Regions from separate parts of the Paenibacillus sp. JNU01 genome, predicted to be linked through region 1. Evidence: predicted binding sites of a transcription regulator. Region 1 holds the regulator's gene; the other holds the start of a gene.
The links. Region 1 encodes LexA, which represses DNA repair genes until DNA is damaged. Its sites were predicted from a motif close to CGAACATATGTTCG; they were not measured.
Positions count from the first base shown of each region.

Region 1 (15,223 bases):
ATCGTTCCGACAACAACCGCACCACCATATTTATGAAGCAACGGCGTGATCAGCTCAAATTTCTCTTCGCCATCCTCAAGGTTAATGGAGTTAATTATCGCTTTACCTTGCGAGTACTGAAGAGCCAAATCAATGACTGAAGCATCTGTCGTATCGATCATGAGAGGAACCTTTACTTTTTTCACAACCAATTCAAGGAACTTCACCATGTCTTCTGACTCTTCACGGTCTGGATCTTGTACACACACATCGACAATGTGCGCTCCATTTTTCACTTGAGCACGAGCAATTTCCGAAGCTTCTTCATATTTGCCTTCGACAATGAGTCGTTTGAATTTCCGTGATCCCAGCACATTCGTACGTTCACCGACCATGTAGGGACGATTGTCCTGTTCGATATAGATTGGTTCTATACCAGACAATGCCGGTGGATGTGTTCCGTTCATTTCTCTTGGGGGGTACTGGGCAAGCGTATCACGCATAGCCCGAATATGTGCAGGGGTTGTCCCGCAACATCCACCAGCGATATTCAACCAGCCCTGTTCCGCAAATGCACCTATCTTCTGAGCGAGTGAGTCTGGTGACTCATGATAATTACCGTTCTCATCCGGGAGACCCGCGTTCGGGTAACAACTAACCGCAACCGATGCCATTCCGGAAAGCGAACGAATGTGATCACGCATGAATTCCGGACCCGTAGCGCAGTTTAGTCCTACCGAAATTGGGTTAAGGTGTTCTAAGGATATATAAAAGGATTCGATGTTCTGGCCCGCAAGGGTCGTTCCCATCGGTTCGATCGTTCCTGAGATCATCAGGGGCAGTGTAACACCGCTCTGTTCGAAGGCCTGCTGAATTCCGATGCTACCTGCTTTTACATTGAGGGTATCCTGTGAGGTTTCAAGCAGTAGCGCATCAACGCCTCCCTCTATTAAAGCAAGCGCTTGCTCCAAATAACTGTCGATAAGTTCCTGGAACGTTACTCCCCCGGTTACAGACAGTGTTTTGGTTGTTGGTCCCATCGCACCTACCACATAACGTGGAGATTCCGGTGTAGAGAAACGATCAACCGCAGCTTTCGCAATTCTGGCTGCTTCCAGGTTGATTTCGCGTGCCCGATCCTGAATATCGTATTCAGCAAGCACGACCGATGTCGCACCAAATGTATTGGTTTCAATTAAATCGGCGCCAGCCTCCAGATATTCTTCATGAATGCGCTGGATCAGCTCTGGACGAGTAAGCACTAACATTTCATTACATCCATCCAGATCTTCGCCGCCAAAATCTTCGCCAGTCAGATCAACTTGTTGAATCATGGTCCCCATCGCACCGTCGAGGATTAATATTCGTTGTTTTAATGCATCGTGTAGACTAATCTTATCCAATATCTTCACCCCCGCAAAACGTTAAATCTTAGTTTAACAGAAACTAACTTAATGTGAAAGATCGGGTTTTCTCGCGAAAGATGGCGGGTTTACACGAATTATGAACGGAATTTGAGAATCGACAAAAACAGAGCAATCCGATATAATTCAATTAAACCAAGTGGAAAAGAGGGAAAGAACATGGCTGAAATTGTTATCCGAAATACGAACGAACGCATCACTGGTGACGAAAATGTTCGAAATTTCTTAAACAAATACGAAGTATTATATGAGAAGTGGGACGCATCCAAACTGAACACTGATCTGCAAAATAACTTTGGATTAACGGATGAACAGAAAACCGAAGTTTTGGAAACTTACGACTATGAGATCAGAGATTTGGCTGCACGTCGCGGGTACCAAATCTGGGATGTGATCACACTATCCGAGCAAACACCAGATATCGAAGAAAAGCTGGCCAAGTTCGAAGAGATCCACACCCACGCTGAAGATGAGATCCGTGCGATTGTCGCTGGTAAAGGAATCTTTGTTATCAAAGCCACAGATGATGTAGGTTACTTTAATGTAGAACTGTCTCCTGGAGACGTCATTTCTGTACCCGAGAATACACCGCACTTCTTCACCTTAATGGAGAACAAACAAATTATCGCTGTACGTCTGTTCATCGAAAAAGATGGCTGGATTGCAGATCCATACCCTGATCCTACATTTATCAAAAACGCCTGACACTCTCATGTTATAACTTGCTTAACCAAAACCCCTGTTCAATTGAACAGGGGTTTTCGCATATGCATATGGAGATTATTATACAACATCCGTGCATTATATAAAATAATGCGGGTATTTCGCTTTTATCGATTCTTGTTCAATCACAACCAGTCTGAGATGAGCTTCCATTACCTGAACAGCCTGTTCTGTTTTACGCTCTGTGATAAGTCGATATATATCTTTGTGTTGGGAGATAATGACCTCCAGGTTGGAGTCCTCCGCTAGACGTAACAAACGCAACCGATTAAACGGAATATTCAGTTGTTGCAACATTTTCCATGTTCTTAGCTTACCCGTGCCCTGAAACAAAATCTGATGAAACTCTTCATCCAGCTCAAAAAGACGATAGAAATTGTTTTTTCCTATACAAACTTCCTGCATCGCAATGTTGGTTTCAAGTCGAAATCGGAATTCTTCAGGAAAAGAAACACATGCCAAAGTCACGATTTCCTTCTCCATCTTTTCCCTCGTAAACCTGCCTTCTTCCACATGCTCTAGATTAATATGAGAGACGATCGTTCCACTCTGGGGAATAATGTCCAGCAGTTCTTCTTCTGCAAGCTTCATGAATGCTTCTCGCACGGGGGTTCTGCTCACTTGCAATTCATCTGCAATCTCTTTCTCTGAAATTTTAGTACCAGGCTTAAGTTCCAGATGCAGAATTCGTTCCTTTAACAAATTATATGAATATGCCCGGGTCGAGCCTCTAATTTTTTGATTAATTGACATGCCTTGACCTCTTTCTCTCAGCCGTATTCATTCATATTAGCACAAATTACCGTTCCACTTAAATATCGGTGTGAAACGGTAATTTGGCCAACCTTAACTATGTTATTGCTTGTTTTCTTTGTAGGCTTTATACGTGTCATTTGCAAGCTTCAGATAATTGGATAGGCCTTGACTTTCCAGCTCTTTGGCAAACGTATCGAATTCCGACAAGTCCCGCTCACCCAAGATAAATTTAAGTGTATTTTGGTCTGAGTAATCTTTCAGTGGAGTACTCAGAAGTGTCACCCGTTCACGATCCTCAGAAGAGTATGGAATCGGTGGTTCAGCCGGGATCACTTCTTTGGTATCCTTCATGTCTTGCTGGAATTTCAACTCTTCTTCACTAAACATCGATTGCAGCAGATCTGTTGTACCTCCGTAGGCAAATACACCACCTGAGAAGCCAAAGTCAATACGCAGATCCTTCGTTCCTTTTGGATTCAAACCATTATAGTTAACGTCTTCAACCAATTTACGTGTTCCGCCCTCTTTGGTAAATGTTTCGCCTTCAACACCCCATTTGGCAAACTCTTGACCCTCATCACTGTAGTATAACCAATCAATAAATTGCATAATGGCTTTGAAATTTTCGCTTTTTTGAATTTTCCCAGAGATCATGACACCGTTTTCAAGTCTGGAGCCTGACATTAATTGGCCTTTTGGTCCACCAGGAACTGTAATCTTCTCAACTGAGAATTTGCCCTCTCCCAGCGTTTTGTTCATATCAGTTCGGTGCATTACCAGCGTTTGGGAATTGCCGTTAATCATAAAAGATTTGCCGGATACAAATTTCTGTATTGCCTGATCGTCATCCTGTGTAAAACTTTCTTTGTCCAGCAATCCTTCAGATACCAACTTGTTAAAGTAGGTCAACAGCTCTTTGTATTCTGGTGTTGTAGCCGTGTATACGAATTCATCCTGATCTTCTTTATACGTCAATCCATTACCAAAACCCCATCCAGCCTTGGTACCAAAACCGGTAGCAGCGATGTTCAATGTACTATTGAATTTAAATCCATCCGAAAATGGAATGGAATCGGGGTAGATTTCTTTCAGCTTTTTGGCTGCATCATACAATTCGTCCCATGTCGTCGGGATGGCGATGTTATTTTCTTCAAAAACATCCGTTCTTACCAGTAATGTATAATCCGGCCATACTTCTTCATGCAGACCCGGGAGCACATAGTACTTTCCATCTTCTTGCCGAAGTCCTTCCAGTTCATCCTCCAAACCCCATTTTTCCACTTTATCCTTGAAGTTCGGCATCAAATCAATGTAATCACTAATGGGCAAGACCGCACCGGAAGATACAAATGCAGATTCTTCACCAGGATAGGTTTTGGGAATAATCAGCGGTGCATCGCCTGAACTAATTAGAAGGGATCTCTTCTGAGAGTAGTCACTCATGGGAACAATCGTTGGCTCAAGCGTAACACCCGTCAGTTCGGTAATTTTATCGAAAAGTAACCAGTTTTTTTTATAAGGATAAATAGGATGATCACTGTATAGTATGGATAGATTAAATGGCTCGGTCGCCTTGAATGTATCCCCTACATTGTACGTTTCCATCGCTGCCTTGGTTTGAACTTCCGTGACGTCACCTCCAGCTCCAGTACCGCTGCTACATGCTGCCAGAACGAAGGTCATCATTGTTGCCAACACCATTTTACCAACAAACTTACGTGGCTTTTGATTCATTTAGGTTATCCCCCTGAATTTGGTTTAGGTTGACTTTGCCTTAAACTTTAAACAACATCTAAAAATTAATCATGTGAATTACTCTAGCTGCTGCTTTTTACTGTTTGACAGACCCTAACATGATTCCGGTTACAAAGTATCTTTGGACAAATGGATAGATGGTGAGTATCGGCAAAATGGTTAATACCATCGTTACTGATTTAATATTGGCAGCAATCTGTGTCAGGTTATCCGCTGAGGTTGCACCGGCAGACGCCCCGCTTGTCGCTCCTGCAATCATATTGCGCAGATAAATGGTTACCGGGAACAGTTCTTTTTTGTCCAAATACAGAAAGGCTGGGAACCAGGAATTCCAATGGCCCACTGCGTAGAACAGCACCATGGTTGCCATAACTGCTTTACTTAGTGGCAAAATAATGCGTAACAAGATTCCGTAAGTGTTCAAACCGTCAATCGAGGCAGCTTCCTCCAGTTCTTCAGGCATATTTTCAAAAAATGATTTCATGATCAGCATGTTGTATATGCTAATTGCGCCAGGAACAACAAGTGCCCACATGGTGTTGTTGAACCCAAGGGAATTAATCAACACATAGTTTGGAATCAATCCACCACTGAAGAACATGGTGAATACGGCGAACATGGTCAGAAATTTGCGACCCATTAATCTCTTTTTGGACAGGGCATATGCGAAAATAGTTGTCATGAACATGGAGATTAGCGTACCTACCACGGTGTAGATAATCGTATTTTTATAATTCGTCCAGAACATGCTGTCACGCGAGATGGTCTTATACGTCTCCACATTGAATCCTCTTGGGAACAGACTAACCTTGCCCGAATTAATATAGGACTCACTACTGAAGGATTGTGCCACGACATTTAAGAATGGATAGAGCGTTATAAATACTACGAACAGCAGAAAGATAACATTGAATACTTTAAATACCTTGTAAGATCTGGATTCCTGCATGATGCTCCTCCTTTACCATAAGCTTCTTTGTGTCAGTCTGCGTGAGATCGCATTTACGGAGAACACCAGAATCAGACCGATCAGCGATTCGAACAAGCCAATTGCGGTAGCATAACTGAAGTTACTGGATTCCAGTCCGACCCGATACAGGTAAGTCGAGATGACATCAGATGTCTCGTAGATTAGCGGATTGTACAAGAGTAAGATTTTTTCGAATCCAACAGCAAGGAAATTACCCATGTTCAAAATCAATAATGTCACAATCGTTGGCAAAATCCCTGGTATCGTTACATGAATCGTTTGCTTCCACCGATTGGCACCATCGATACGCGCAGCTTCATACAAAGAATCATCTATGGTTGTCAGTGCAGCCAGATACAGAATCGCTCCCCAACCCATACCCTGCCATACCTCAGAAGTGATATAGATTGTTCGGAACCACTCCGCCCGCTGCATAAAAGGAATATTGTCTCCAGTGAAGAAAGCTACCAGTCCATTAATGGAACCATTCACTGCTGTCAGCTGCAGGATCATACCCGCCACGATAACGATGGACAGAAAATGAGGCAGATAGGACGCGGTTTGAACAAACTTTTTGAATCGTTTACTCTTCACTTCGTTAAGCATCAAGGCAAAAATGATTGGAACCGGGAATGTAAAGAGCAACGCGAGTCCGCCCAACATCAGCGTGTTACCAAATACTCTCCAAAAGGTAGGGTCCTCAATGAACATTTTGAAGTATCTTAACCCAACCCACGTTTCTCCAAATATACTTCCTCCCGGAACAAAGCGTCTGAACGCAATCACATTTCCGATCATCGGCCCATATTTAAAAATAAGGAGATAGATGATGGGAAGGATTAATAGTGAATACAACTGCCAGTCTTTGCGGAACAAAGTTGCTGCCGTTCGTAATCTGCTTTCTTTACGTAAAGATGTCATGGTTAACGTTGTTTTAGCGGTTTCCGACTCCATGTGTTTTCACTCCAATCCAGGACTTGATAGATATAAACTATTTCACGAGCAATTCCCATCGCTTCTTTGGTAGAAAACAACCAATCCTTCAATTTCACCCCCACCACGAAATAGAGTACAGTCCAATGTAAGCGATATCATTTTGATGTTTTATGTAAAATCACTCAATCCAAGGTGCTTCACATCATGTATTAGCACTTAATAATTGGTGTGATCTCCAAATCGAAAGAAGGTCTTCGAAGTGTATAAAGCGCTTACAACAAATAAAAAATAATTAGCAACAACCCTCGCTTCCATTCAAATGAATTCAAATGAATTAAGTCAAAAGAAATTGCTCAGAATAATCTAAATACTAGTCATACTAGTATGTTAGTTATATTTTAATCCAGCTCCCCCCTAATTTCAATAACTTTTAGCAAAATAAATGGAAATCTCATTTAACAAGGTAACTTAGTTAATTTACTCAAATTAAAAAAACATTGGTAACTTCAAGAACGATATCATCGTTCATTGAAGCTTCCAATGTTTCAGAGTGCTGAGGAAAGATGTTATGGCTGATTTGCTCAGAACTTAGCAATAAGTTGATCTAATTCGGATAAATGCGTAATTTCATGGTCAGGCGCATACGTTTCATTGTTGTTCTTATGCTCACGGTTAATCCATACGGCTTGGATGCCTGCTGATAGAGCACCACGAATATCCGTCGTCAACTTGTCCCCAACCATCATGCTCTCTTCGGGTTTAACACCCAGTTTACTCAAAGCATGCTCGAATATGGACGGATCTGGTTTTCCTTTTCCAAAGTTACCCGAGATAACAATCTCATCAAAGAAAGGAGTCAATTCAGGTACACCATCCAACTTCTCTTGTTGCAAAGCAGGACAACCGTTCGTTAACAGCAAAAGTTTGTATTTCCCTTGTAATTGACGCAAAGTATCCATCGTTTCTTCGTACACATGAGGTCTGGATCTACGTTCTACTCCAAACTGCGCGGCCAGTTGTTCAGCAAGATCTTCCCGATCTATACCCAACTTCAACAAGCCACGACGCCAGGATTCTTTACGGTAAGCTGGAGCAAGTTGTTCCAACTGACGGAACTCAGCTTGATCCCCACCAGTAAAGTTGGCCCAAAGGCCTTCAAACGGATTGATTCCAATCATTTTGGTAAAAGGAAAGGTCTCATAAGATTCATACAGTGCACGTGCCTCGTTACGAACAGCTTCTTCAAGTTCCTCCGGTTTGACCCCAGTCTCTTGTGCTGCAATTAGACAAGTCTCACGAAATGCTTCTCGAACACTGCGCTCATCCCACAATAAAGTATCATCCAGGTCGAACAAAATCGCTTTTAACGCCATTCCGATCATCTACCCCTTTATGCAATAATTACTTATCGATCGTTTCCACGGTGATCTGGTGTGCTTTTGCAAACTTCAGCAAACGTTCTGCAATCGCATCTGTATCGTAACGGTTCAATAACTTGGTGAACACCCATCTTTTCCCGCGACTTTTATGTTCGATAACAACTGTGCCTGGTTCAATTCTGAATTTGACAATATCTTCAACCCCGATTGAACGTTCACGATTACCCTTTGTTGTTATAATCCGATTACTGCTGATCTTGATGTATGGACGACGAAGCATGAAGATGACTGCCAAAAATACGTAAAGCAGCATCGTCACCCAGTCCCAGGTTGTCATCGGAGCTTGCACAAGGAACGTGCTCATAAACAGATACAAAAAGGCGAGACCGATCAAAAATATAGGGAACAAAAGGCTACGTCCCTTAAAGACTTCTTCACCTGGTGTACCTGTGATTGGCTGACCACTTTTTTTGCGTTGCTGATTTAACTGCTTGGAATTTTTCTTAACCGTTCTCTCGAACGAACGCGACATGAGAATCCCCCTTATGTGTCTTTGTATCGGCTTACATAACTGTAAACCAACATTTCCCCCTATAAATTGCATACTCAGAATAACAGGAAGAAACCTAAATATCATAATGATATCATTAGGTTTCGTTAGTGTTTGAGTTTGCCTTGGTGGCCTTTGTCATTCTCATCATCAACAATCTCAATGGTATCCAGTTGTTGTCTGAAATTGCTGCGAATATTACTCAAATAAATCTCTCTTAGCTCGGCACGTTCAGCAAGTTCTTCCTCCGACAATCCAGTGGACTTTTGCTTACGAGCCAATTCGTTAATACGTGCTACCAGACTATCTATATCCAAGCTTGTCCCCTCCAAAAATACAAAGTCATATTAACTTTGCCATGATAAAGGCTGCTTGTCAAGCTGACACGCGTTAACTCTCATTGATGTGCATTTATTCTGCGAATTGCGGTAGAGTTAGTACTTGTCCCACTTGGATCGAAGTCGCTTGAAGTTGATTCACTTTCTTAATTGCTTCTATATATATACGTGTATCCATATTAGTCGGTTTATGTTCCAAAGAAATACTCCATAATGTTTCCCCTTGTGAAACGGCTATCTTTCCTCCAGGCAGAACATCATTCTCATTGCCAGCAAATACCGTTAATACAGTGCTACATCCAATAAATATAATCAAAGAAGTGATGGCTACCTTTAATATCCATGAAGAAATCTTGAAACGCGCTAAAACCTTCTTGTAGTTCCCTATGTTAGACTTCACCAGTTCCGAATTCATCGGTTCATAAATACTTTGATAAGTTGAATATCTCATTAAATACCCGCCTCCAAACGTTTGTTCCTATCTGTTGAAATCAATATAACACGAACACTTGTTTTGTTCAATAGATTTTTAGAACAATTGTTCGCTTGTTTTTTGAAGGAGAAATATCTTAATTCAAACCCTTCTGCGAAGCATTTGCAGTATTCTGCTCTGACTTTTGGATAAATTCGGTTCTATAAGTTAAAAAACACTGATTATATGCCATTTTATTTAGAACTTATGTTTGTACGAACGGAGGTTCTATGTTATAATTTTCCCAAACGTTACTAAAATGGGGTTGATACGGTATGTCGAAGATATCCAGCAGGCAGCAGGCAATTCTGGAATTTATACGAAATGAAGTCCGGTTGAAGGGGTATCCTCCTTCCGTACGGGAAATTGGTGAAGCTGTTGGACTGGCTTCCAGCTCAACAGTACATGGACATTTGGATCGCCTGGAGAAAAAAGGTTTGATCCGACGCGACCCTACCAAGCCAAGAGCCATTGAGCTTTTGAGCCAGGAAGAATCTGAGCATTCTCATCAATTTGCTCATAGCGTTGCACGTATTCCTGTCGTTGGTAAGGTTACAGCCGGGGTTCCAATTACTGCAACCGAGAACATTGAAGACTACTTCCCTCTTCCTACACATTATGTAGGTGAACAGAAAGTGTTTATGCTTTCGGTAGTCGGAGATAGTATGGTGGAAGCAGGAATCGTTAACGGAGATTACGTTATTGTCCGTCAACAGCAAACTGCTGATAACGGTGATATCGTAGTGGCAATGACTGAAGACGATGAAGCTACAGTGAAAACGTTCTATAAAGAGAAAGATCATATTCGCCTTCAACCGGAGAATGCGACTTTCGAGCCTTTACGTTTGAAACACGTTAGTATTCTGGGTAAAGTCATTGGCCTTTTCCGAGATATTCATTAATATCTAACCTGAGTAACAAAACTAGATGCAATACACTGAAATACAAAAAGAGGTTGCCCTGATGAACAGGACAACCTCTTTTTATGTTTATATTGTTTTATCGGATAATTATTCGCTGCGTTTCAGAACACTCTTGTGATGCGAGAACACATCAAAGCTCTGTTGTCCGTGATATGAGCCCATACCACTCTCTCCTACACCACCAAACGGAAGATAATGCGAAGTCATATGAGAAAGCGTGTCATTAATACATCCCCCACCGAAGGAAACTTGATTCAGCACCTGATCCTGTAGTTGCTCATCCTGTGTGAAGAGATATAGTGCCAATGGTTTTGGCCGGCGAACAATCTCATCCAGCACGGGATTCAGGTCGCTGTACGTAAATACGGGAAGAATCGGACCAAAGATCTCTTCTTGCATGACAGGTGAATCCCAGTTCACATCTCCAAGTACAGTCGGCTCAATCAGCAACTGCTCACGCACAGACCGTCCACCTATCAGCGTTTTGCCATCTGTAAGAAATTTCGACAACCGATCAAAGTTACGCGCGTTGACAATATGTGGGAAATCAGCATTCTGTAACACATCATCCCCAAATTTATCTTTGACCTCTGCGCCAATCAGATTAATTAATTCGTCATGAACTTGTTCATGCACAAGCAAGTAATCCGGAGCAACACATGTTTGCCCTGCATTCAGGAACTTACCACGAACAATACGCTGAGCCACCAGCTTCAGATCTGCGTCACTATGGACAATAGCAGGACTCTTACCACCTAATTCAAGAGTTACAGGAGTCAGGTGCTCCGCAGCTGCCTTCATAACAATGCGACCAACACCCGTACTACCTGTGAAGAAAATATAATCAAACTTCTCTTTCAACAATGCTGTGCTGGCTTCGACTTCCCCTTCCATAACGGCAATATACTCCTGAGGGAAGATCTCCTGAATAAGATCATACGTCAGACGAGATACGGCTGGTGTTAATTCAGAAGGTTTGATAACTGCACAGTTACCGGCTGCAATTGCTCCAATCAGTGGACCAAACGCCAGTTGGAAAGGATAGTTCCAAGGTGCAATAATAAGAGCCACTCCGTATGGTTCAGGGTAAATGGTGCTCACCCCATCCGGCATAGCCGAATTAGTTGGGACTTGTTTTGGCGCAGCCCATTCCTCCAGATGTTCTAATGCAAAATCCAATTCACCCAGAACAATGCGAATCTCGGAACCGTAAGCTTCCGCCTCGGATTTGTTCAGATCCACCCGAAGTGCATCTTGTATCCGTTGCTGATACTTTTCGATTCCTTTTCTAAGCTGTTGAAGTGCATTAATCCGATACTCGATATTTTTAGTTTGTCCTGTATAAAAAAATGTACGTTGTTCTGTCACCAATTGTTTTGCCTGATCCATATTAACATCTCCAATTAATTATTTAAAATTAAATTGCTCAAAATTCAATTAAAGTATACCTCTTCTATATGAAACTATCAACATAATATTGAAACATTAATTTGAAAATTTCTGAAATTTGGTAGGCGTTTCAAGATATGAGAAAGCTACCCTTTTTTTTATGTAAGTGTTCGACTATAGCGAATTATTGGGTATTATTAGAATTCATCTTTATTTCTCCAGAAGATTATATGTACTGAGATCTAAAGAGATGGATGTAGCCTTGTAAATCTTACGCAATGTCAACATAGAGATCATATGTCCTAATTGCCGATAACTCTGCGGACGTGGAGAAGTAATTTCTCTAATTCAATGACTTGTGGTTTTGTGTTGGTTTTGTTTGCATAGTAAACAAAGAAGCCGGCCTATTTTTGAATCTTTTACTCGAATGTATCACGAAATTTTCTCTTTTCCATGTTCTTAATGGATAGTGTGCGCTACGCTTCTACTACTCCTCTATAATCAAATACTAGATAGGTACCCGAACCTACATAAGACTACCGGGAGGAAATCATTTTTCATATCTTAATGTCTTATATGTATATTTATCTTATTATCACCCAAATCTATTAGTTCGATAAAAGGCATGCTTAATAAATCATTTCTATCAATTAGTCAAAATTAGCATTTCAAAAGAATATCCATAAATCCAACATTTTACAACTATATTATTTACAAATAGTAATCTTATATGGTATATTTAACCATGGTTGGCCAACCTAATTATTTGAACTCTACTCGATATCTTTAATTTCAAATAACAACTTAAAACAGAATCTTACTCTATTGGTTCTAGTATATTTGGGAGGTTTGAATATGAAAAGATTAAGAAAATTCTCTATTTCTGTTATGGCAACTGCTTGTCTATTAGCATTCGGTTCCAGCTCTGCATTCGCTAAAACTGGTTGGGCTGATTCATTTGAGACAGCAGAAGTGATGTACTCAAGTGTAAACCAGTCTTCTGGATTTAGCGCAACACAGTATTTAGATAGCATGAGCGACAATGATTTTTATGTAGTCGACAACACAAACGGTACATCCGAAATCACATATTCTGTTATAGCCACTCCACCAGCTAACTTCGACATTGTTATGGGTGTTATTAAAATGAATGCAAGCGGTGCGATCCTGTCCATTCAAATGGATAACTGGAATGGACGGGGATACCCTGAGGCGATTAGTTGGAATGCTAAACCTGGTGAGAAGGTTTACTTCAGAATTATGGACAACGGTATCAACAACTATAACGAGCCTTATACAATTCAATTCACAAAAACCAGCTAAATAATATTTTAGTAGATATTCAATGGCTCCCCGCTATATTAATGGGGGGGCCATTTTTTATACTTTGTAGACAAGGATGAGTACAGCGATAAATTTATTTTATGTTTTCCAGAGATAATGCTCTTTTAATTGTTGAATTATAGCTTAAGAGGATGTTTCATTGAGTCATTATTGCTTATTCAGATTGAAAAGAGCTTTATTAAATCAAATTCTCGAAATAGCTATGCATCATATTTTATCATTTTCAAAGTTTGAACGAAGTTTTTTTACTCATGGTCAGGAAACAAAATTCAATGGAATATTTTGAGGTTCGTTATTGAATCTAGAGTTAACAGAATCTTAGAACATTGTGATCTTCCTTACCTTTTCGTTCACTATCTCAGGCCTGCGTAGTTCTTTTACTTGAGTGCGGGGAAGATACGAAATTCACTGAAGAAATTTTTGTGTAGAAAAATATTTTGGGGGCATTTTGATTTTTCTTTAAATGTTTAGGGATTGCCCACAAAAAGAAAAACCCCTCAGCGCTAGAGCGCCAAGGGATTGAGCTATTAGTACAAAGTGATATATTGATCGCGTTCCCATTGGTGGACTTGTGTTCTATACATATCCCACTCAATTTCTTTCAGCTCATAGAAGTGAGCCAAGGCGTGGTCGCCGAGAGCATCACAGATAACTTCGCTGCGGATCAATTCATTCAGTGCTTCTTTCAGGTCAGCTGGCAAGCTTGGAATGCCTTCTTCCACACGCTCTTCTTCTGACATGATGTAGATGTTACGGTCAATTGGAGCTGGTAAGGAAAGCTCACGTTTGATTCCGTCCAGACCTGCTTTCAACAAAACAGCCAAAGCCAGGTAAGGGTTAGCAGCCGGATCCGGGTTACGAACCTCAACACGTGTGCTCAAACCACGGGAAGCTGGAATACGAATCATTGGGCTACGGTTACTCGCAGACCATGCTACATAACAAGGAGCTTCATAGCCTGGTACAAGACGTTTGTATGAGTTCACAGTTGGATTAGTAATAGCTGCAAACGCACGTGCATGCTTCAGAGTTCCAGCCATGAAGTGACGTGCAGTTTTGCTCAAACCAAGCTCGTCCGACTCGTCAACGAATGCGTTCTCATTGCCTTTGAACAAAGATTGGTTGCAGTGCATACCGGATCCGTTCATACCAAACAGCGGTTTAGGCATGAATGTAGCATGTAAACCATGCTGACGTGCAATCGTTTTAACAACGAGTTTGAACGTTTGGATCTGGTCAGCCGCTTTCAGCGCATCAGCATATTTAAAGTCGATCTCATGCTGACCTGGAGCTACCTCATGGTGGGAAGCTTCGATCTCAAAGCCCATTTCTTCAAGGGTGATAACGATGTCACGGCGACAGTTTTCACCAAGATCCGTAGGTGCCAAGTCGAAATATCCACCTTGGTCATTCAGCTCGTTGGTCGGGTTTCCTTTTTCGTCTGTTTTGAACAAGAAGAACTCAGGTTCAGGACCGACGTTGAAGGAAGTGAATCCCATATCTTGGGCTTCCTTCAGGTTTCGTTTCAAGATACCACGTGGGTCTCCTGGAAACGGGTTACCATCTGGAAGGTATACGTCACAGATCAGGCGTGCAACACGGTTTTCTGCTACCCATGGGAAAATAAGCCAAGAATCTAGATCTGGATAGAGGTACATGTCGGACTCTTCAATACGTACATAACCTTCAATGGAAGATCCATCGAACATCATTTTGTTATCCAGAGCCTTAGTCAACTGGCTCACAGGAATCTCAACGTTTTTGATAGCTCCAAGCAAATCGGTAAATTGCAATCGAATGAATCGTACGTTTTCTTCTTTCGAAATGCGGAGAATGTCTTCTTTTGTATAGCTCACTATAACCTCTCCCTTTCTTATCTGCGTATTTGGCTTGCCTGTTATATTTGTACATTAGAAAGTTCCACGGGTCAAGGATTCTTACACCATAAGTGCATGATTTCCTCTCACTCGCCAAGTTATGCGAACTTACTTTTTATTAAAGAATCGGGAAAGCTCTCCCTGAATGAGAGATACTTGTCCAGGTCTCTTACCTGACACAAGTTGCTGCTTCAGCAAACGATGCAACTGCGTATCGGACAGTTCTCTGCGTTTAACTTCTGTATCTGGCGTGATCACTGTAGCTTCCTCGGATTCTTTCGAAACAGGATTCATCACTTGTTTGATCCCTGCGATGTTAACTCCTTTTTCAATCAAAGCCTTGATCTCTAGCAATCTCTCTACGTCATTAAAAGAGAATAACCGCTGATTACCTGACGTTCTCGCAGG
Region 1 covers NZ_CP169723.1:1,186,788-1,202,010, forward strand. Annotated here, with positions in the region: gene metH (methionine synthase) at 1-1,382, opposite strand, end outside; gene NLBNIHML_RS04890 (cupin domain-containing protein) at 1,563-2,108, shown strand; gene NLBNIHML_RS04895 (GntR family transcriptional regulator) at 2,205-2,879, opposite strand; gene NLBNIHML_RS04900 (ABC transporter substrate-binding protein) at 2,982-4,616, opposite strand; gene NLBNIHML_RS04905 (carbohydrate ABC transporter permease) at 4,714-5,586, opposite strand; gene NLBNIHML_RS04910 (ABC transporter permease) at 5,599-6,528, opposite strand; gene NLBNIHML_RS04915 (HAD family hydrolase) at 7,125-7,916, opposite strand; gene NLBNIHML_RS04920 (hypothetical protein) at 7,945-8,454, opposite strand; gene NLBNIHML_RS04925 (DUF896 domain-containing protein) at 8,580-8,789, opposite strand; gene NLBNIHML_RS04930 (LysM peptidoglycan-binding domain-containing protein) at 8,884-9,261, opposite strand; gene lexA (transcriptional repressor LexA) at 9,558-10,184, shown strand; gene NLBNIHML_RS04940 (aldehyde dehydrogenase) at 10,293-11,594, opposite strand; gene NLBNIHML_RS04945 (hypothetical protein) at 12,450-12,917, shown strand; gene glnA (type I glutamate--ammonia ligase) at 13,466-14,794, opposite strand; gene NLBNIHML_RS04955 (MerR family transcriptional regulator) at 14,924-15,223, opposite strand, start outside.

Region 2 (15,223 bases), 1.5 Mb from region 1:
AGCTGGAAGCTACACTGGAAAGCTTCGGTGTTCGTGCCAAAGTACTTGAAGTGGTTCGGGGTCCTGCTGTTACAAGATATGAAATTCAGCCTGATATCGGTGTCAAGGTCAGCAGAATTGTCAGTCTGACTGATGACATTGCGTTGGCTCTGGCTGCAAAAGATATTCGGATGGAAGCGCCGATTCCCGGGAAGTCCGCTATAGGTATCGAGGTTCCTAATGGCGAGGTGTCGGTTGTAACGATGCGTGAAGTAATGGAGACGGCAACATTCCAGGATGCAGAATCCAAAGTGACCATTGCATTTGGCCGGGATATTTCCGGACAGACAATCATTGGTAACTTGGCTCGCATGCCCCATTTGCTGGTCGCGGGTGCGACAGGTTCCGGTAAGTCTGTGTGTATTAACGGAATTATTACCAGCATATTGTACAAAGCAAAGCCGGATGAAGTGAAGTTCCTGATGGTCGATCCCAAGATGGTTGAGTTGAACGTATATAACGGCATTCCTCATCTGATGGCGCCAGTTGTAACTGATCCCAAACGAGCGTCACTTGCTCTCAAAAAGATTGTGGTCGAGATGGAGAAACGATATGAACTGTTCTCCAAATCAGGTACACGTAACGTCGAGGGTTACAACAATCTGATGAAAGACAATCCTGCGGCTGTTCTGCCTTATATTGTTGTCATTGTGGATGAGCTTGCAGATCTCATGATGGTTGCAGCCGGAGATGTCGAGGATGCCATTGCAAGACTCGCTCAAATGGCTCGTGCAGCCGGAATCCATCTGATTATTGCCACACAACGTCCGTCTGTTGACGTTATTACCGGGGTAATCAAGGCCAACATTCCATCGCGAATTGCCTTCGGCGTATCTTCACAAGTGGATTCCCGAACGATTCTGGATATGGGTGGGGCTGAGAAGCTGTTGGGTCGTGGAGACATGTTGTTCATGCCTATGGGTGCATCCAAACCGGTTCGTGTACAAGGTGCCTTTATGAGCGATGAAGAAGTCGAGAATATTGTAAACTATGTACGGGGTCAAGGTGAAGCGCAGTATGATGAGTCCATTGTACCTGAAGTGGATGATTCCATTCAGGCGGCAGATGAAGTACAGGATGAGTTATATGAGCAAGCGGTACAGATTATTTTGGAGGCAAAACAAGCGTCAGTCTCCCTATTGCAACGTCGTATGCGGGTTGGTTACACACGTGCGGCGCGTTTAATTGACTCCATGGAAGCCCGGGGGGTCATCGGTCCTTACGAGGGTAGCAAACCACGGGAAGTGCTGGTATCACTTGAACAGTATCAACAGAATAAAATAAGCTCATAGTGACTTGGAGCATCGGTCGTTTAAGCCCTCAACCTATTGGTTGGGGGCTTTTTGTATGCTCTGCAGACTGAAGTTTTGCCATCTACTCCAAAGATCGGATGATTTGGTGCATAGGAAACAAGCAGGCTTGTCATAATAACCTTAGCGATTCTGTTAATCCCACAAGAGAAAGGTAGAGCACAGTCGATGCGAAAAATGAACCTATGGCTTTTCACTGCTATTTTGCTGATATCCGCATTGGGAATCCGTTATTTGCTTCCTGGGAATACAGCAACGGAAAGTTCAGCCGAGCGTACACCGCAGGTAGAAGAAAAGGCCTTGCCTACGTTTAGCAGCAATACAGTGAAATATGGAAGTTACGGTCAGGATGTATATGAGCTTCAGGGACGTCTGAAGTATCTGGGATTTTACAATGGTAAAATCGACAGTAATTTTGGCAGCAGCACACTGAAATCCGTCAAATGGTTTCAATCCGAGTTTGGCATGAAGGCAGATGGGGTGGTTGGAGCTGAAACCAAGCTCAAGCTGTACAATGCGTCAACCAAATGGTCGCCAACAGAACCGCCGCTACACAAGGAATCCTCAGGTGGGGGTGGAGGAAGCAACAACAATACGGCAGATAAAGAGCAAGACAATATGGGATCTGCCAATGCACTCGGTCTCTCCGAGAATGAACTCAAGATTATGGCTAACGCCGTATATGGTGAAGCCCGGGGTGAACCGTTTGAAGGTCAAGTCGCAGTAGCGGCAGTTATTCTGAATCGCGTAAAATCCCCAAGCTTTCCGAGTACACCCTCAGGGGTAATTTTTCAACCCGGTGCATTTACAGCTGTAGCGGACGGACAGATCTATCTAGAACCAAACGCACAAGCCAAGAAGGCAGTTGAGCAGGCCCTGAATGGCTGGGACCCATCCGGTGGTTGTCTCTATTATTTTAATCCCAAGACAGCAACATCCAAATGGATCTGGACCCGTCCACAGGTGAAAACAATCGGGCAGCATATTTTTTGTATGTGATGATGTTGGAAGCAACCAGAAGGCGTGACTTCGGTTGCTTCTTGCCTTTTGAATGGGTTAAAATGGTTGTTACATTTAGCGTAATACGATTGCATGACAAATGACGCCGTAAAGGGGTTTTGACATTTGAATACATCAGGATTCGAACGAGGCAGCAAGAGAGAGTTTCGTATACATGTGCTTCCGACTAAACGTTTCAAAACGTTTGCTATATCGCTATATGCAGGCGTTCCCTTACGAGAAGATACAGTAACCAAAGTAGCGCTGACACCTTTTGTACTACGACGGGGGACGGAGTCCTATCCGGAAACAACGCAATTTCGTGAACAGCTGGAGCATCTGTATGGAGCCGGTTTTGGTTTTGACGTCTATAAACGCGGGGATTATCAGATAGTACAGTTTCGGATGGATACCATTAATGACTCCTTTGTTGGAGGCGATGAGCAGCTGCTGGATCGGTCATTTGCCTTCCTGGGAGAGGTTCTTACCCGACCTGCACAGGAGAATGGACATTTCAGGACGTCGTATGTACAAGCAGAGCGAGAGACGGTTCGGAAAAAGCTGGAGTCCATCGTTAATGATAAAATGCGGTATGCCGCTGAACGCAGTATCGAGGAAATGTGCAAGAACGAGCCGTACCGTCTTCACCCCCTGGGTGAGCGAAAGGATCTGCCCGGGATTGAGCCTGACATACTGACTGCGTCTTATCAGGAGTGGCTGCAACAGGCGAGTATGGATCTGTATGTGGTAGGGGATACGACACTGGAGGAGGTGGAGAACCTTGTTCAGCGTCATTTCAATGTAGATCGAACGTCCTCCTCCGATTACCAGACACAGGCCGCGGTTCGAGGAGATAAGGAAGTAGAGACCGTTGTTGAGCGACTGAATGTGAGTCAGGGAAAACTCAATATGGGACTCCGTACATCGATTACTTATGGAGATCCTCAGTATGCAGCGGCACTCATGTACAACGGGATTCTCGGTGGGTATCCTCATTCCAAACTGTTTGTTAATGTTCGTGAAAAAGAAAGCCTGGCGTATTACGCTTCTTCGCGATATGACGGACATAAGGGCATTGCCACGATTCAATCCGGAATTGAAATCCCTAATTATGAGAAGGCTGTCACCATCATCAAGCAGCAGCTGGAGGAAATGAAAAGCGGTACAATCAGTGATCTGGAAATGTCCCAGACCAAAGCAATGATTCGTAACCTGCTTAAGGAGATGCAGGATTCTGCTTTTGAGATGATCGCTTATGATTTCAATCGACAGTTGTCTGGCAAAGAGAGAACGGCTGAAGAACTGCTAGCTCAGGTAGAACATATTAGCAAGGAAGATGTTCGTGAGGCGGCAGAACAGTTCCGTCTGGATACGATTTATTTCTTGCGGGACGAGAAGGAGGAATAGTCGGTGGAGAGCATTCGGTATGAACATTTGCAGGAGACACTATATTACGAAGTAATGGATAACGGACTGCATGTCTATATTTTGCCTAAACCGGGATTCCAGAAAACGTATGCTACGTTTGCAACCAAGTATGGATCGGTGGATAATCATTTTCAGGTTGAGGGACAGGAAGCAGTCAAGGTTCCGGATGGAATTGCCCATTTTCTGGAACACAAAATGTTTGAAGAACCCACAGGCGATATTTTTGCAACATTTGCGTCTCACGGTGCCTCAGCTAACGCATTTACGAGCTTCGATCAGACGGTTTATTTGTTTTCAGCGACCGAATATGTGAATGAAAATATACAAACATTAGTTGACTTTGTGCAAAATCCTTACTTTACGGATCAAAATGTGGAAAAGGAAAAAGGCATTATTGGGCAGGAAATTGATATGTATGCTGACAATCCGGATTGGCGAGTTTATTTTGGATTGATCGAAGCCATGTATCAGAAACATCCGGTGCATATCGATATTGCAGGAACGGTGGAATCCATTCGTACGATTACCAAAGAGATGTTGTATGAGTGCTATAACACCTTCTATCACCCCAGTAATATGCTCTTATTCGTGGTAGGTGGTGTAGATCCACAGGAAGTGATTGATATGGTTCGTTCGAACCAAGAACAGAAGGATTATAAGCCACAGGGGAGTATCGAACGTTTCTTCGAACCGGAGCCAGAGCAAGTAGGAGAAGCCAGACGGGAAGCAAAACTGGCTGTTTCACTGCCAAAATGTCTCTTTGGATTCAAGGAGACGGACATTGGACTTACTGGAGAAAAATTGTTGCGGCGGGATATGACAACGCAGCTGATGATGGATCTTTTGTTTGGTTCAAGCACACGATTATTTCAGAAGCTCTATGATGAAGATCTGATCTCGGACAGCTTTGGACATGAGTATAACAGTTCGCCGCAATATGCGTTTTCAGCTATTGGTGGTGACACGAAAGATCCGGATCAACTGCTGGCACGTATACGTGAAGAAGTGGATGCCATTGTAGAAAAGGGGTTCGAATCCACGGATTTTGAACGTGCACGCAAAAAGAAAATAGGCGGATATTTGCGTATGCTCAATTCTCCGGAGAACATTGCGCATGAATTTACACGTCAGCAATTCCGTGGCGGTGATTTCTTCAATATGCTTCCGCTCTATGAATCGATTACACTGGAAGATGTAAATTTCAGACTGAGAGAGCATATTCGCTGGGATCAACTGGCTGTATCGCTAGTCGTGAGTCCTTGATATGGAGAGGGGAACAGGACAATTGAAGGCAATTGGGGAAATGACTGTACTGGTGACTGGAGCAAGCGGTGGCATCGGAGCCGCTATCGCAGAACGTTTCGCCAGAGTGGGAATGAATGTTGTTATACACTATATGAAATCGCATGAGGCAGCGAATGAAGCTGCCAGACGGTGCATGGAACAGGGCAGTGGGAGAATCATGACGGTGTCTGCGGATCTTCGCAGCCGGGAACAGATTGAACGTATGCGTGAGAAGCTGGAGTCACACAATCTCATGCCAGATATCCTCGTGAACAATGCAGGAATCTCGCACTATGGGATGTTGTCTGATGTTACAGAGGAGATCTGGGATGAAGTGATGGCCATTAATCTCAAAGGCACGTTTATGTGTACACAGGAAATGATGCCTCACATGATCTCCCAAAGGTATGGTCGAATCATTAATGTATCGTCGATCTGGGGGCTGTCTGGTGCCTCTTGCGAGGTGCTGTATTCCACAACCAAGGGCGGGGTGAATGCATTCACCAAGGCACTTGCAAAAGAACTCGCACCTTCCGGAGTAACCGTAAATGCTGTGGCTCCTGGCGCCGTTCAGACATCCATGTTGAACCATCTGGATCAGAGTGAACTGAAGATGCTGGAAGAGGAAATTCCGGCAGGAAGACTTGCTCAACCTGATGAAATCTCATCACTGGTTTATTTTCTGGCCCTCCCTGAATCGGGGTATATCAATGGGCAGATTATCAGTCCAAATGGCGGTTGGTTAACGTAAGCAGCAAGTAAACTTGAGTTGCTATGAACGAAACAAGTGAAGGTTGGCCGAGAAGCATCCGTCTTCCGGATTATTTTCAAAATGCTCGTATATAAAATGCTTCGAAAGCACATATTACAACTGTTGATTTTAAATCTCATGCGTCATCTAAGGAGGATTTATCATGTCAACAGAAAAAACAGTGCTCTCCAGCTTTGACACATGGAAGAAGTTCCTGGGTGACCGCGTACTGCAAGCAGAGAAGATGGGGATGAGTGAAGAAACCATCAACAAACTTGCGTATGAAATCGGCGATTTCCTTGATGAGAAAGTCGATCCGGCGAACCATTCCAACCGGGCATTGAAAGAGTTATGGGATGTCGGCGATGCAGATGAGCGTCGTACGATCGCGTGCCTGATGGTCAAATTGGCCAAACAAAACGCATAAGATTACAGATGAAGAGCTCCCGCAAGGGGGCTTTTCTCTAATGATTACAAACGGATTACAGAGCTGTTCTTGTAATTCATTTTCATTTTATATATCATTAACGTGACCCATTTTTAGAAGATGTCTCAGTTTGCTGTCCAGTGGACACGTTCTGTTGCTGTCGAATAATGTGGAATAATGCATTACGGGGTGTTGAAATGGAATCTAAACAATGGTACATGGAATATAAAATACATAAGAACAGACCCGGTTTGTTAGGCGATATTGCCTCTATGCTGGGGATGCTTGAAGTGAATATATTGACCATTAACGGTGTGGAAGGCAAAACGCGAGGTATGCTACTTGAATCGGATGATGATGAGAAAATCCGTTTGCTTGGTGAAATGCTTGGCAAAGTCAACAGCATCACCGTATCGGCTTTGCGTCAACCTAAATTGGTGGATATTTTGGCTGTGCGTCATGGCAGATATATTGACCGTGACTCGGATGATCGCAAGACATTTCGTTTCACACGAGATGAACTTGGGTTACTTGTGGACTTTTTGGGTGAAGTATTTAAGAGGGAAGGCAATCAGGTCATCGGTTTGCGCGGAATGCCTCGTGTTGGTAAAACGGAGTCCATTATTGCGGGCAGCGTATGTGCGATGAAGCGATGGACTTTTGTTTCCTCCACACTTCTTCGTCAGACGATAAGAAGTCAAATGTCCGAAGACGAATTGAACCCGAACAATGTTTTCATCATTGATGGAATTGTAAGTACGATTCGTTCCAGTGAGCGGCATTACAATTTGTTGCAGGATATTATGTCGATGCCAAGTACAAAGGTTATCGAACATCCGGATATTTTTGTGCAGGAATCCGAATATGATTTTAATGATTTTGATATTATTATTGAATTGCGCAATATTCCAAATGAAGAAATTATTTATGATACGTTTACGGCAAGCTATACCGACGAACTATAAGGCTCCGTACGGAATCATGGAATAGATTAGCAACAACTCATGAGATAAACATAAGGAGGAGATGGCATGTCTGAACTGGGTCAGCAGTTAAGAGAGGCCCGGCTGCAAAAAGGGATGAGTCTTGACGATGTACAGGAAATGACAAAAATTCGCAAGAGGTATCTGGAGGCCATAGAAGCAGGAGACTATAAAGTGCTGCCGGGTAGCTTCTATGTGCGTGCTTTCATTAAAACCTATGCGGAGACCGTTGGACTGAACCCTGATGAGCTGCTGGAGGGACACAAAAAAGACGTACCGGCAGAAGAGGCGGAAGCAACGATGGAACCGGTAATACAGAAGCGTTCCAGCCGTCCGGTTGAGCGTAGTAATCGATGGATGTCTGTCGCACTGATGTGGACATTCCCTGTTTTGATCGTAGTACTGTTGTATGTATACGTGGTGTATAACAATGGTGATGAAACGGATAATCAAGGACTTGATTCGGTCAAAATTACAGACAGTCAACAACAGCCTGAAGATAAACCGGATCAGCCTGCCGATAACGGACAGGCATCTAATCCGCCTGCAACAGACTCAGGCACTGATGGTAAGGGTGAAGGCGACGCTGGCGGTAACGGTGGCGGAACAGACACGGAAGGACAGACGGATGGTCAAACTGATGGTCAAACTGATGGCCAAACTGATGGCCAAACAGACGGTCAGACGGGAGAAAATCAGGAAGAACCGACAGATAATTCATCGTCTGCTGTAACGGTTGCAGAAGATGGGAAGTCAGGCAATATTACGAACTTTAAAGTTAACGGAAGTGCAGGCAAACCTGTAACGGTTACGATCAAAGCCACAGGTCATAGCTGGCTGGAAGTATACAAGGGCGAGAACTCCAGCGGAGAGAAGTTGGAGTATGGTAACACAGCCGAAGGCGACAGCTATACTTTTGAGCTGGATAGTGCAGGCATGTACATTAAGTCCGGTTACGCTGCAGCGACCACGATTGAGGTTGGCGGGCAAGTTGTAACGGATGGTAAGGCAACCAATCGGATCCGTTTGAAGCTTGGTGAAGACACTGGCAATACTGCTACTTCCACAGGTGCTGAAAATGGTTCAACGGACAGTACAGAGGGTACCACTGGTAGCGAATAACCCGGTCAACTGCAGGAGACAATAACTGTGTCTTAACTTGCAGTTAACTTTTGGTGAAGTGAGGTGGATGGCTGTGACAGTCAGCTGGATCGTAACGGGTTTAGGGATCATTGTCAGCCTCCTGGGTTATTATCTGACTCCAAGTGCTTGGGGTTACGGAATATTGGGGTTTGGACTTGCACATGTGCTTTTGGGTGTGCTCGATATGTTCAGACAGCCCAACCGCAGCCGCTATTAGTTGGAAGCTGGACCAGTAAGCATTTTTGGCAGCCACTTCAGGTGGAAGCCAAAAATGCTTTTTTCTTTGTATAGAACATCTTGAAATTAGACTTTTGCTTGGGGTATCCTCTATAATGTTACAGAACATATGATTAACTGAAAGGGTGACTGTTTTGAGTTCAGAAAATTCATTTGATATCGTGTCCAAAATGGACTTGCAGGAACTGACAAATGCTGTTACACAAACCGAGAAGGAAATTGGCACTCGTTATGACTTCAAGGGCAGCAAGAGCAGCCTGAAACTGGATAAGGATGCGTTAACAATCGTATCTGATGATGAGACCAAACTTAAGGCTGTCATTGACGTACTTCAATCCAAAATGGCGAAGCGTGGTCTACCATTGAAAAACATTGATTACGCAAAGGTAGAGCCAGCATCTTCTGGTACTGTCCGCCAGCGCTTGAATTTTAAACAGGGGATTGATCAGGACATCGCCAAAAAAATCAATATTCTGATTCGGGATTCCAAGTTGAAAGTGAAGAGTCAGATTCAGGGAGACCAGCTACGGGTAACGGGTAAGAGTAAAAATGATTTGCAAGCAGTCATGCAGCTGTTAAATGGTGCCAACCTGCCTCTGGATTTGCAATATACAAATTTCAAGTAATAAGACCTTCTTGTAGCAGAAGTGTTTTTTGACATGGTATTAGGCGTATATTATACTAAGTGTGCATTGCTGGCAGTCATGCATCAAGTCCAGTCCTCATCGTTTGCTGACTTTGTGAAAAGCAGTACATCTTCTGGAAGTCACCGGAACGTTTAAAGCGGTTTTGCTTTTGAGCGGTTGACTTTATTTTTTGCGTTTCTACATAGTGGGATCATGTTAATATGGATTGACATTGAAACTGTACATTTCATGTTCCGGATGATGATAACGGGATTATGATGATTGTTTGGAGTAATGGAGGATATGAGGGAGGGCGTCTTGTGAATTTACCCAACCGGATTACGCTTGCACGAATTTGCTTAATCCCTTTTTTGATGGTGTTCCTGCTCGTGGATTTTCCATTTTATCCAGAGCCGTTGCAGCTTGGAAGCTTTTCGCTTCCGTATAATCAACTGATTGCTGCTGTTATTTTTATCATCGCCGCAAGCACAGATGGAATCGACGGATACCTTGCGCGGAAAAATAACATGGTTACCAATCTGGGAAAACTGCTTGATCCGCTCGCAGACAAGCTGTTGGTTACTGCAGTTTTGATCTCGCTCGTGGAGATGGGCAAGCTGGATTCTTGGATTGCAGTGGTTATTATTAGTCGTGAATTTGCAGTTACCGGCTTGCGCCAAATCGCATTGCTGGATGGTTCGGTTGTTGCTGCGAGTGCCTGGGGCAAGCTGAAGACGGTAGTGCAGATTGTGGCAATTGTGTTGTTGCTGTTGAACAATTTCCCGTTCTCATACACGGGTATTCACGTCGATATTATCGCAGTATGGGCAGCAGCGCTTATTACCATCTGGTCGGGTATCGATTACTTTATCAAAAACAAAAACCTGCTTCATTTAACAAAAGCATAATAGTTGGTTCTAAAAATGGGTAATCATGAAGGAAGCATTGGGTCAGGGGCAATAGGAAATTATCCTATTGCCCTTTGATCACTCACCACATGTACAGGAGGATGCTCAATGAAGGCAGAAATCATTGCAGTTGGCACAGAGCTACTGCTTGGACAAATCGTCAATACCAATGCCAGATACCTATCCCGTGAATTGGCTGCGATGGGGATCGATGTATATTTCCAAACGGTGGTTGGGGATAACCTGAACCGACTTAGTGAAGCTATTCGCATTGCACAGGGCCGTGCTGACGTTATTTTATTTTCCGGTGGCATCGGACCCACTCAAGATGATCTGACCAAGGATGCGCTCGCAGCTGTTCTTAACCGAAAACTGCATACGGATCGAATGGCGATGGATAAAATTGAGAGCTTTTTCAGAGATCGTAATGTGGACATGACAGAGAATAACCGACGTCAGGCAATTGTTATTGAGGGTGGGACACCTCTGGCCAATGAAACGGGTCTTGCGGCAGGAAATGCGATTTCTGATAATGATAAACATTATGTTGTGATGCCTGGACCACCCAAAGAGCTAATTCCAATGTTCGAACAGGAAGTCAAGCCTTGGCTGTTCCAGCATGTGCTTACAGAAGAAATGCCGATCTATTCCCGAATGCTCAAATTCGCAGGTATCGGTGAATCTGCTCTGGAGGATCGACTGCTGGATCTGATTGACGCGCAGACAGACCCTACAATTGCTCCTTACGCGAGCGAAGGCGAAGTTACGGTACGTGTCTCCACTAAGGCTGCGAGTGAAGGAGAGGCGAAGCTGAAGCTGGATGCGATGGAGGTTCAGATTCGGGAGCGTTTGACAGAACATCTCTACGCGAATGAGGATGTGCCTATAGAGTACACAATTGTAACCATGATGTCTGACATGGGGCTGACGCTTAGCGCTGCTGAGAGCTGTACAGGAGGTCTTGTCATGCAAAGTTTGACTTCTGTACCGGGAAGTGCCTCAATGCTCAAAGGTGGAATCGTATGTTACTCCAATGAGATTAAGGAAAAGCTGCTGAATGTGCCTCATGATTATCTGGAAGGTGAAGATGCACCTGGAGCGGTAAGTCCTGAGGTTGCAAAAGTGCTTGCTGAGCAGATTCGCATGATTGGCGATGCTGATTTTGGCTTGGCTGTTACCGGTGTAGCTGGACCGGGATATTCGGAACGCAAGCCACCCGGACTTGTCTTCATCGCTCTGGCTGAACGTGGAAAAGAGACGGAAATTCATGAGCTGCGTATTAATGGTAATCGCGAGACTGTCCGCATTCGTTCAGCCAAAGCGATTCTCTATCGCCTATGGCAAAAACTTGTGGCGATGGATTGATTAGTTAATAGCTTCGATTGCATTTGAAGCTCTAAAGAAGTATAATTAAGGAAGACGGAAGAACCGCAGAATTAGGCTTTACAGCCTTGTTTACGGTTCTTTTTTCTGTTTAATGGAAAGTTTCTTTGAGGAAGAGGCGCCTCGGCCTTTACAAAAAAAAAACGAATGTATGTTCGAAAAAAAGCTTGGCAAACGTGTTAAAACAAGGTATCATTATCTTATAAACAGTAAAGGGTGTGAGCTTATTGTCAGACCGTCGTGCCGCGCTTGATATGGCGCTCCGTCAAATAGAGAAGCAATTTGGTAAAGGATCCATCATGAAACTGGGTGAGTCCACTCATATGAATGTGGAAATTATTCCCAGTGGTTCCTTGGCTTTGGATATTGCATTAGGAACAGGCGGCTTGCCTAAAGGCCGTATTGTTGAAATATATGGACCTGAATCTTCAGGTAAAACAACTGTCGCATTGCATGCGATTGCTGAAGTACAACGTGTTGGTGGACAAGCAGCCTTTATCGATGCTGAGCATGCTCTTGATCCTCAATATGCAAGTAAATTGGGCGTTAACATTGACGAATTGCTTCTATCTCAGCCAGATACGGGTGAGCAAGGGCTGGAAATTGCAGAAGCTCTTGTACGCAGTGGTGCAGTAGATATCGTCGTTATTGACTCTGTAGCTGCATTGGTTCCAAAAGCAGAGATTGAAGGCGAAATGGGTGATTCACACGTTGGTTTGCAAGCGCGTTTGATGTCTCAGGCGTTGCGTAAATTGTCTGGTGCAATCAGCAAATCCAAAACAATCGCAATCTTCATCAACCAGCTTCGTGAGAAAGTCGGCGTTATGTTTGGTAACCCGGAAACAACACCTGGGGGTCGTGCTCTGAAGTTTTATTCTACGGTACGTCTGGATGTACGTCGTATTGAGAGTATCAAATCAGGCAATGACATGATTGGTAACCGTACTCGTATTAAAGTTGTGAAAAACAAAGTGGCACCTCCGTTTAAACAAGCGGAAGTGGATATCATGTATGGTGAGGGTATTTCGAGAGAAGGCAGTATCATTGATATTGGTACTGAGCTGGACATCGTTAATAAAAGTGGTGCTTGGTACTCTTACGAAGGTGAGCGTTTAGGACAAGGCCGTGAGAACGCGAAGCAGTTCATGAAAGAGCATAAAGATATTGCTGAAATCATTGAACAAAAAATTCGGGTAGCTAGTAACTTGACTACCGCAGTTCCTGCGCCAACGAGTGAAGAGCAACAAAAAGAAGCAGAAGAAGAACAAGAATTGTTTGAAATCAACGAGTAATCTCTCAAAGCCTCCCTTACTGGGAGGCCCTGAGGGTGTTTCCCACTGGGCTCCATAAACTTATCTGATTGAGCTTGGATCAATCTGGATAAGTTGATTGTAGTGGGACTGCTCTTGCTGTCCAACAGCCCCTGTCCCAGTGGACAGGGGCTGTTGGCACGCTACTGTGTAGATAAAGGCCGGGCTGAGTTCCCGGCCTTTTGTATTAGCATTCTTTATGTGAAGATGTGCTTGACGTAGTCAGAATAAAAATGATGTGAAAGGGGAGACCTGAATGGATCAACATGACGAGGATTTATATGAAGAAGCAGAACAGGATGGCCTATCCCAATTTCCGGACAACGAAGAACTTATAATTACACGTGTAGAACGGACAAAGCACAGGCAAGCTCGTTATCGAATCACTTTTGGCATCCACTCCATAACGGTTCTTGAAGATGTAATGATTAAATACAGGATGACTCAAGGCAATTCGTTTATGAAGAAGGATCTGGAAGAAATCATTGTAGCTGACGAGCGACAGCGGACGTATACACAGTCTCTGCGTTTTTTGGAGCATAAGCCGCGTACACGACATGAGTTGAGTCAGAAACTTCGTCAAAAAGAGTTTGCTGCTCCTTTAATTGAAGAGACGCTGGATCGACTTGAGCGCGAGAATTTGGTGGATGATGACCTATTTGCGAAGGAATGGACAAGACAGCGTATGGAGGGCAAGCGGAAGGGAAAACTGTGGATAAGGCAAGAGCTCCGTCAAAAGGGCATTGCCAATGATCTTATTGTTGAAGCGCTGGAAGGTGTCAGTGCGGATGCGGAATTTGAGACTGCATTGAGTGCCGGACGAAAAAAATGGAATCAGGTCAAAGGGGACGTCAAAGAGAAGAAAAATAAAACGCTTCCCTTCTTAATGAGACGTGGTTTTTCAATGGATATGGTGCGCCGGGTCGTGAATTGTTTAATTGAAGAAGATGAGGCTGAAGACGCCGAAGATGACGAAGCGTTGTTATGGGATTAGCAGACTAGAGTCTCTATACTGCATTCTCTTGACAATTTCTTTCGTCAAATACTAAAATGGACATGAGTCTGTAAGAAATGGACAACCCTTTTTCCTTCCAAAAAAGCGGTTTCGGTTTCTTAAGATTTATACCATTCTTAATTATGGGTTCGCTGGAAACAGTGAATAGTACGTGGAAACATGTACATGTGAAATGAAAATCGGCGGGGGATCGCCGTGAGTATTCGTTATTCCCAAAAATATGTAAGGTTTGAAAACTGCAAATTGACCCAAGGAATGCCTTGGAGGAACCAACGAGGAGGTGAACAGTATGGAAATTGCAATCACGATCGCTCTCGTTGCAGCCGCGCTATTCATTGGGTTCGGAGTAGGATATTTTATTCGCAAATCTCTTGCAGAGGCTAAAATCTCTAGTGCGGAACAAGCTGCCGTACAAATCGTGGAGAACGCGAAGAAAGAGGCAGAAGCACTGAAGAAAGAAACAGTGCTGGAAGCGAAGGATGAAATCCATCGCATTCGCGCTGAAGCTGAAAAAGACACTCGTGAACGTCGGAATGAAATTCAACGACAAGAAAGACGATTGTTGCAAAAAGAAGAGTCGCTGGATAAAAAATTGGAATCACTCGAACGTAAAGAAGAGCAAGTGGCTAACAAAGAGAAACGAATTGATGAGACTCAGCAGCAGATCGAAATGATCTACAAAAACCAGGTGACAGAGTTGGAACGTATATCCAACCTCACTATGGAAGACGCACGCAGTATCATACTGTCCAACGTAGAACAGGAAGTTCGTCATGAGACGGCTCAAATGATCAAGGACATTGAACAACAAGCGAAGGAAGAAGCGGACAAAAAGTCCCGCGAGATTATTACACTCGCCATCCAACGTTGTGCGGCTGACCACGTAGCGGAAACAACGGTATCTGTTGTTACCCTGCCGAATGAAGAAATGAAAGGCCGGATTATCGGTCGTGAAGGACGTAACATCCGTGCGCTTGAAACCCTTACAGGGATTGACCTCATTATCGATGATACGCCAGAAGCTGTTATTCTGTCGGGCTTTGACCCGATTCGCCGTGAGATTGCCCGTACTGCCCTGGAGAAACTGGTGGCTGACGGACGTATTCACCCGGCACGGATTGAAGAGATGGTTGAGAAATCCCGCAAAGAAGTGGATGAGCGCATCCGTGAATACGGTGAGCAAGCTACCTTTGAAGTTGGCGTGCATGGTCTGCATCCGGATCTGATCAAAATTTTGGGCCGGTTGAAGTTCCGTACAAGTTATGGTCAGAACGTCTTGAAACATTCGATGGAAGTCGCTTATCTGGCTGGATTGATGGCTGGCGAACTCGGAGAAGACGTAACTCTGGCAAGACGTGCAGGTCTATTGCATGACATCGG
Region 2 covers NZ_CP169723.1:6,550,994-6,566,216, forward strand. Annotated here, with positions in the region: gene NLBNIHML_RS28835 (FtsK/SpoIIIE family DNA translocase) at 1-1,331, shown strand, start outside; gene sleB (spore cortex-lytic enzyme) at 1,518-2,348, shown strand; gene yfmF (EF-P 5-aminopentanol modification-associated protein YfmF) at 2,475-3,755, shown strand; gene yfmH (EF-P 5-aminopentanol modification-associated protein YfmH) at 3,759-5,039, shown strand; gene ymfI (elongation factor P 5-aminopentanone reductase) at 5,041-5,811, shown strand; gene NLBNIHML_RS28860 (DUF3243 domain-containing protein) at 5,975-6,238, shown strand; gene NLBNIHML_RS28865 (DUF3388 domain-containing protein) at 6,436-7,203, shown strand; gene NLBNIHML_RS28870 (helix-turn-helix domain-containing protein) at 7,270-8,343, shown strand; gene NLBNIHML_RS28875 (hypothetical protein) at 8,411-8,581, shown strand; gene NLBNIHML_RS28880 (YajQ family cyclic di-GMP-binding protein) at 8,736-9,227, shown strand; gene pgsA (CDP-diacylglycerol--glycerol-3-phosphate 3-phosphatidyltransferase) at 9,548-10,135, shown strand; gene NLBNIHML_RS28890 (competence/damage-inducible protein A) at 10,244-11,500, shown strand; gene recA (recombinase RecA) at 11,746-12,810, shown strand; gene NLBNIHML_RS28900 (regulatory protein RecX) at 13,085-13,822, shown strand; gene rny (ribonuclease Y) at 14,133-15,223, shown strand, end outside.
Region 2: the regulator LexA is predicted to act here: its motif matches at 11,663-11,676, upstream of recA (recombinase RecA).